2 linked regions of the Sphingosinicella sp. BN140058 genome follow. The protein of the gene in region 1 interacts with the protein of each later gene in a pairwise test. Links are inferred from orthologs where the notes say so. Each region holds a gene or a part of one and is shown on either strand. Other genes may lie near its edges.

The links. The genes of interacting proteins can lie anywhere in the genome.
Region 2: the proteins of dnaQ (region 1) and dnaE interact in binary tests that used the Escherichia coli proteins (3 or more experiments, as listed by UniProt). The link is inferred for Sphingosinicella sp. BN140058 from one-to-one orthologs.

The regions. Positions count from the first base shown.
Region 1 is NZ_CP035501.1:2,351,894-2,355,212, forward strand. Bases 1-2,808 are described here. They hold dnaQ (DNA polymerase III subunit epsilon), read left to right. Parts: upstream 1-951; coding sequence 952-1,665; downstream 1,666-2,808. Other genes in these bases: ETR14_RS10585 (shikimate dehydrogenase), read left to right, coding at 1-353; coaE (dephospho-CoA kinase), read left to right, coding at 350-943; hpf (ribosome hibernation-promoting factor, HPF/YfiA family), read left to right, coding at 1,720-2,298; ETR14_RS10605 (PTS sugar transporter subunit IIA), read left to right, coding at 2,377-2,808. In the rest of the region: more of ETR14_RS10605, read left to right, coding at 2,809-2,844; ETR14_RS10610 (PaaI family thioesterase), read left to right, coding at 2,834-3,319; ETR14_RS10615 (DUF1491 family protein), read left to right, coding at 3,319-3,319. UniProt on the Escherichia coli protein: DNA polymerase III is a complex, multichain enzyme responsible for most of the replicative synthesis in bacteria. The epsilon subunit contain the editing function and is a proofreading 3'-5' exonuclease.
Region 2 is NZ_CP035501.1:4,477,427-4,481,862, reverse strand. Bases 389-4,436 are described here. They hold dnaE (DNA polymerase III subunit alpha), read right to left. Parts: upstream 4,063-4,436; coding sequence 589-4,062; downstream 389-588. Other genes in these bases: ETR14_RS20175 (lysozyme inhibitor LprI family protein), read right to left, coding at 4,134-4,436; ETR14_RS20185 (long-chain fatty acid--CoA ligase), read right to left, coding at 389-556. Also shown: more of ETR14_RS20185, read right to left, coding at 1-388. UniProt on the Escherichia coli protein: DNA polymerase III is a complex, multichain enzyme responsible for most of the replicative synthesis in bacteria. This DNA polymerase also exhibits 3' to 5' exonuclease activity. The alpha chain is the DNA polymerase catalytic subunit.

The DNA of each region.
Region 1 (3,319 bases):
TCGCGGAGTTTGGCTGCCAGGGCGAGATCTACGATTATTCCTCGGCGGCGGATGCGATGCAGGGGGCGATAGGTATCCTTAACGCTACGCCGATGGGGATGAACGGTTTCGCCTCGATGCCGGAAGACGTGCTCAACGCCCTGCCCCGGCTGCGTGCCGGCAGCTTCGTGCTCGACATGGTCTATGCGCCGATTGAGACGCCTCTTCTCCGTCGCGCAACGGATCTCGGCTTCTCGGCAGTCGATGGCCTGGCGATGCTGATCGGCCAGGCGCGATCCGCCTTTCGCCTCTTCTTCGGCGAAACTCCTCCCGAAGAGGGCGATACGGAGCTTCGTGCGATTCTGACGTCATGATGGTGGTCGGCCTCACCGGCTCGATCGGCATGGGCAAATCGACAGTGTCGAAGATGTTCGCCGACGAAGGCATCCCGGTGTTCGACGCCGATGCGGAGGTCCATCGGCTGCAGGGACGCGAGGGCGCCCTCGTCGAAGCGATCGAGGCGTCGTTTCCGGGCACCACCGGACAGGCCGGAGTCGATCGTGGCGCATTGGCCGAGCGGGTCCTCGCTGCACCGGAAGCGTTGCGGCAGCTCGAAGCGCTGATTCACCCCGCGGTCGCACGCGCCCGGGAGGCGTTTCTGGCGAAGCATGCCGCCGATCCGATCGTCCTGCTCGACATCCCGCTCCTGTTCGAGAAGGAGGGCTGGCGCGCCGTCGCCAAGATCCTCGTCGTCTCCGCTCCTGCCGATGTCCAGCGCAGCCGAGTGCTCGCGAGGCCCGGCATGACCGCTGAAAAGTTCGCGCAGATCCTGCGCCAGCAGCTGCCCGATGCCGAAAAGCGCGCGCGGGCGGATTTCGTCATCGATACAGCAGGTTCGCTGGATCGGACGCGAGACTCGGTTCGGCGCATCGCCGCTTGTCTCCGCGCCGAGGCAACCGCATAAGCCCGAACATGCGTGAAATCGTCTTCGACACCGAAACCACCGGCCTCAATCCGCTTACCGGGGATCGCATGGTCGAGATCGGCTGTGTCGAGCTCATCAACAAGGTCGAAACCGGCCGCACCTATCATGCCTATTTCAATCCACAGCGATCGATGCCGGCGGGCGCCGAGGCGGTGCATGGGCTTTCAGAGGCCTTTCTGTCCGACAAGCCGTGCTTCCACGAGCTGGTCGACGAACTGATCGACTTTCTGGGCGATTGCCCGCTGGTCGCGCACAACGCCAGTTTCGACTTCGGCTTTCTCAATCACGAGCTCAACACCTGCGGCCGGCCGCTTGTCTGCATGACCCGCATGGTCGACACGCTGGTGCTGGCGCGCGCCAAGCATCCGGGCGCGAAGCACAGTCTCGATGCGCTTTGTACGCGCTACGGCGTCGATCGAAGTCTGCGGATCAAGCATGGTGCGCTCATCGACGCCCAGCTGCTCGCACAATGTTACGTCGAACTGACCGGTGGCCGCCAGATCGGCTTCTCGCTCGCCGACACGATCATCGTCGAGCAAAAGGAATCGCAACCGGCCGAGGCACTTGTCGCGGAGCGGATCGTTGTCGAAGTGCGGCCGCCCCGGCCTCATGCCCCCACCGAGGAAGAGCTTGCAGCACATTCCGCATTTCTGGCCACCATCTCCGATCCGATCTGGGCTCGGCTGGACGGCCGCGGTTGACGCCAGCCGGGCACGAGGCCTAATCCGCCGCCAAATCCTCTGGTGGAGTGAAGAATGGACATTCGGGTCTCGGGCCATCAGGTCGACACAGGCGAGGCGCTTCGGAGCCGCGTCGAAGAGCGCCTCAACGCGATTGCCGACAAATATTTCTCCCGCGCCATTTCGGCGCAGGTGACGTTCGGCAAGGGGCCGCACGATCACGGCTTCACCTGCGAAATCGTCGCCTACGTCCCCGCCGGCGTGGTTCTGAAGGCGAGCGATCGGGCAGCCGATGCGAATCCCGCCTTCGATGCGGCGGCCGACAAGATCGAAAAGCAGCTCAGGCGTTACACGCGGCGCCTCAAGGACCGCCAGGCACCGAGCCCGGCGCAGGCGCTCGACGATCTTGCTAATGCCGAATATCGGGTCTTCTCCAATGCCGACGGTGAGGACGAGGATATCGGCGAACATCCGCCGATCGTCGCTGAGACGCGGGTCGACATTCCCGATGCCAGCGTGTCCGACGCGGTGATGATGCTCGATCTGCGCAACACCAATGCGCTGATGTTTCGCAACAGCGGCACCGGCAGCTTCAACATGGTCTACCGCCGTGAGGACGGAACCATCGGTTGGGTGGAGCCGAAAGCGCAATGAGTCGAATGGCGTGCACACGCCTTTGCGACCTTATCTGACACGGGGGCTGGGGAGAGTCCCCCAGCAACCGGTGCCCTGATGAGCGACCTGTCTCACATGCTGACGGTGGACGGCATCGATGCCGCCCTGACCGTCGCCAACAAGAAGGCCCTGTTTCAGCAGCTCGGCACGTCGGCCAGCCGACTGACCGGGATCTCGGCGCGTGACATCGTCAGCGCACTCAGCGAACGCGAGAAGCTGGGTTCGACAGGTTTCGGAAACGGCATCGCCATTCCGCATGGCAAAATCGGAGGGCTGGAGCGGGTCTTCGGCTTTTTCGCGCGGCTGACCGCGCCGATCGATTTCCAATCGGTCGACAATCTGCCCGTTGACCTCGTGTTCCTGATCCTCTCTCCCCCCGATTCCGGCGCCGATCATCTGAAGGCGCTCGCCAGCGTCAGTCGAACCCTCCGGGACCGGGCCACGCTGGCAAAGCTGCGCGGTGCACGCTCCCGCGATGCTCTGTTCGCCTTGCTCGCAGGGGTCGAGAGCCTCCATGCCGCCTGAGCCGGGCGCCGGCGCGCCGGCGTTTGCCGGTGCGGAGGCACATTACCGGGCGCTTGAATCTCTGTATCGCCACGCCCCGATCAACCGTTTCTTCGAGTCCGAGCTGGAGATCATCGAAGAAGGTTTCGCACGCATCCGCTTCGACGTGCGCGAGGAGGTCTTCCACGCAGCCGGCGCCGCGCACGGCACCACCTACTTCAAGATGCTGGATGATGCGGCCTTCTATGCCTGCAACAGCCTCGTCACCGATCGCTTCCTGCTGACCACCGCCTTCAACCTCCTCTTCACCCGTCCGCTGCGCGCAGGCCCGATCATCGCCGAAGGACGATGGGCAAGCGGTCGCCGGCGGGTGATGGTCGGGGAAGGCCGTCTGATCGACGCCGACGGCGAGGAGGCGGCGCGGGGCACCGGCACCTTCATGCGATCCCATATCCCTTTGTCCACCCTGCCCGGCTACGTAATGCCCAGGGCGCAA
Region 2 (4,436 bases), 2.1 Mb from region 1 along the record:
CCTTGGGATCGCCGGTGGTGCCGCTGGTGTAGCAGAGCATCGCCGGTTCGCGCTCGTCGCCCTCGCGCCACTGATAATCGCCGGCTTCTTCGTCGATCAGATTCTCGAACCCGGGCTCGCCCGGTGCGGGGTCGAAGCAGATGAATTTCTCGATCGTCGTCCAGCGCGGCTTCAGCCGCTCGACCAGGGGCGCGAAGGCGCGATCGTAGAACAGGATCCTGTCCTCGGCATGGTTGGCGATGTAGGCGAGCTGATCGTCGAACAGGCGCGGGTTGATGGTGTGGATGATCCCGCCCATGCCGATCGTCCCGTACCAGGCGACGACGTGCCGGCTGTGGTTCATCGCCAGCGTTGCGACGCGATCGCCCGGACGGACGCCGAGCCGCTCGAGCGCCGCCGCGAGCTTGCGGCTGTCGCGCTGGATTCCCGCCCAATCGGTGCGCGTCACCGTCCCGTCGGCATAGAGGGAAACGAGTTCACGCGTGCCGTGCTCGCGCGCCGCGTGATCGAGGATCCGCATGATGCGGAGCGGCCAATCCTGCATTCCACCAAGCATAAACTCTCCCGTTTGCGGGGGAGTGTATGCCCTCAGGAGACCAGCGCAAGCCGCGGCGCGGGGGCGGCCGAGAGATTGACGGCGACGATGCCCGGCAGACGCTCGATGCGCGCCGCGAGATCGGCGTCCAGCTTGAAGTCGCGGCCGAGCAGCACCTCGGCCTGACCACCATCGAACCTGGCGCGCAGGCGAAGATCGCCGACGCCGCCGCGCTCGCTTGCCAATGCCTCGGCAAGGCGGCGCAGCGCCGCTTCGTCGGCAACCTCGACTTCGAGCTGCAGACGAGCGCGCTTCGACAGGGTTTCGAACAGCTGGATCTGCTTGATCGTCACACGCGGGGTCTCGTCGCCGGGGCGGCGATCGAGCTCGACGGTGAGCAGCGCGCAGGCGCCGGACTTGGCCGCTTCCTCCAGCCGTTCTGCGACATCGTCTTCGAAGCAGGTCGCGACGAACTGCCCCGACGCATCCGACATCGTCGCCATCAGATAGCGGCGGCCGCGTGCCGACGTCCGCCAGCGCGCATCTTCGACCATGCCCGCCATCACGCCGTTGGAGCGGCCGCCGTCCGGCGGCGCCGGCATCGCGCAATAGGCGCCGAAGCTGCGTGCGCCATGCGCCTCGGCAAGGTGGCGGAAGCGATCGACAGGATGCGCGGAAAAATAGAAGCCGAACGCTTCCTTTTCCGCCGCCATGCTCTCGGCCATCGACCATGCGGCGGCGACCGGCATCCGGATCGGCACGACATTGCTCTCGCCGCCGAACAGCCCGCCCTGCCCGCTGGTCCGCGCCTCGGCTGCGCTCGACGCGTGCGCCAGGATCGTCTCGGCAGCAGCAAACACTGCGGCGCGGTTCGGTGCCAGCGCGTCGAACGCTCCGCCCGCGGCGAGACTCTCGATCTGACGGCGGTTGAGCAGGCGCGGATCGACCCGTTCGGCGAAATCATCGAGCGACTTGAAGCGCCCGTTGATCTTCCGTTCGTCGACGAGCTGCTCCATAGCCTTTTCGCCGACGCCCTTGAGCGCGCCAAGCGCATAGCGAACGGCGTGACCTTCGCCATGCGGCTCGACATCGAACTCGGCCTCGCTGGCGTTGACGCAGGGCGGCAGGCACTCGATCTCGAGCCGGCGCATGTCGTCGACGAAGATCGCGAGCTTGTCGGTCTGGTGCATGTCGAAGCACATCGACGCCGCGTAGAATTCGACCGGATAATGCGCCTTCAGCCACGCCGTCTGATAGGCGACCAGGGCGTAGGCCGCCGCGTGGCTCTTGTTGAAGCCGTAGCCGGCGAACTTGTCGATCAAATCGAACAATTCGTTGGCCTTGGCCTTGTCGATCTGGTTCGCCTTGCAGCCGGTGACGAAGCGTTCGCGCTGCGCGTCCATCTCCGCCTTGATCTTCTTGCCCATGGCACGCCGAAGAAGATCGGCTTCGCCGAGGCTGTAGCCGGCGAGGACCTTGGCGGCTTCCATCACCTGTTCCTGGTAGACGAAGATGCCATAGGTCTCGCGCAGCACGTTCTCGAGCAAAGCGTGCGGATATTCGATCGGCTCGCGGCCGTTCTTGCGGGCGCCGAAGGTCGGAATGTTGTCCATCGGGCCCGGCCGATAGAGCGAGACGAGCGCGATGATGTCCTCGAAATTGGTCGGCTTCACCGCCGCCAGGGTGCGCCTCATGCCTTCGGATTCGAGCTGGAACACGCCCACCGTCTCGCCGCGCTGAAGCAGCTTGTAGACCTCTTCGTCATCCCACGCCAACGTGTCGAACGCGACATCGATTCCGCGCTTGCGCAGCAGATGTGCCGCCTTCTGCAGCACCGACAGCGTCTTGAGGCCGAGAAAGTCGAACTTCACGAGGCCCGCGCCTTCGACATATTTCATGTCGAATTGGGTGACCGGCATGTCCGAGCGCGGATCGCGATAGAGCGGCACCAGAGCATCGAGCCGGCGATCGCCGATCACCACGCCGGCGGCGTGGGTGGAGCTGTGCCGCGGCAAGCCTTCGAGCTTCATCGCCAGGTCGAAGAGGCGGCGGACCTGCGCGTCGCCCTTATACTCGGCGGCAAGCTCCGACACGCCGTTCAGCGCACGGTCGAGCGTCCACGGGTCGGTGGGATGATTCGGGATCAGCTTGGCCAGGCGATCCACCTGCCCATAGGACATCTGCAGCACGCGGCCGGTGTCCTTGAGCACGGCGCGCGCCTTCAGCTTTCCGAAGGTGATGATCTGCGCGACCTTGTCAGCGCCGTAGCGCTGCTGGACGTAACGTATGACCTCGCCGCGCCGGGTTTCGCAGAAGTCGATGTCGAAGTCGGGCATCGACACGCGTTCCGGATTGAGGAAGCGTTCGAACAGCAGGCCGAGCCGGAGCGGATCGAGATCGGTGATGGTGAGCGCCCAGGCGACGGCGGACCCGGCGCCCGAGCCGCGCCCCGGGCCGACCGGAATGTCGTTGTCCTTGGCCCATTTGATGAAGTCGGCAACGATCAGGAAGTAGCCGGGGAAGCCCATCCCGACGATGATCTTGATCTCGAACTCCAGCCGATCGAGGTAGACCTGGCGCTGCTCGGCGGTGAGATCGGGATAGACGGCGAGCCGTTTCTCGAGCCCGGCATAAGCGTCCTCGCGCAGCTGCCGCGCCTCGCCTTCGAGATCGCCGGCGACGCTCGGCAGGATCGGCTTGCGCTTCGGCGCGCCGACCGCGCAGCGGCGCGCGACCACCGCCGTATTCTCGATCGCTTCGGGAAGATCCTCGAACAGACGGCGCATCTCGGCAGCCGGCTTCATCCAGGCCTCGGGCGAGGATTTGCGGCGATCATCGCGGTCGATCTGGCTCGATTGCGCGATGCAGAGCATGGCGTCATGCGCTTGGTGGAAATGCGGCTCGACGAACCGCGCCGGATTGGTCGCGACCAGCGGCAGATTGCGCGCATAAGCGAGGTCGATCAGCCGCGCTTCGGCTTTCTCCTCGACCGCGTCGCCGCGGCGGCTGAGCTCGATGTAGAGCCGGTTGGGAAACAGCGACTCCAGCCGACCGAGCACGTCGTCGGCGAGTGAATCCTGCCCTTCCGCGATCAGCCGGGCCAGCGCGCCCTCGGCACCGGCGGTCAGCGCAATCAGCCCTTCGGTGCGCCCCTCGAGAAAGTCGAAGCGGACATGCGCTTCCTCTTCGACGGGACGATCGAGATGCGCGGCCGAGACCAGCGCGCAGAGATTGTCGTAGCCGGCGCTGGTCTGCGCGTAGAGGGCAAGCCAATCGATGATCGGCGGTTTGCCGTCGGGCGTTCCGGGCCGGGCGAGGCCGAGCATCGTGCCGACCACCGGCTGGACGCCCTCACCTTTGCACGCATCGGTAAAGGCCATCGCGGCATAGAGGCCGTTCCGGTCGGTAAGCGCCGCCGCGGGAAGATCGAGCTTTTTCGCCTGCTTGGCGATCGCCTTCGGCTCGATCGCGCCTTCCAGCATCGTGTAGCAGGAGAAGATTCGGAGCGGAACGTAGGGCGCGGACATGGATTCGTTATGGGCAGCCGCGTCCCGATTGGAAAGTGAAACGGGATCTTTTCCACAGGAAATCCGCGACTTCAGCGGCCTTCCCGAACGCTCCTGATCTCGGAAATCCGCGCGGCATAGACGCCGTCGACGCACGCCGCCGAGCCGCATCGTTCACGGCGGGCCAAGAAGGCATCGCGGCTCCTTCGCAGATGACGCTGAGTCGCCGCATCGCTGTTCGCCATCGCTTCATAATAGACCGAGGCCATCTGCCGGTCGCGGCCGGCCAGAGTGGGCGACGCGCAGATCATCCGCTCCGTCCGTGTTCCTGCATGACGGCAGTTGAAACTCGGCTTGGCGACCGGCTGTCCGGCGGGGATCTTCGGAGCGGCAAC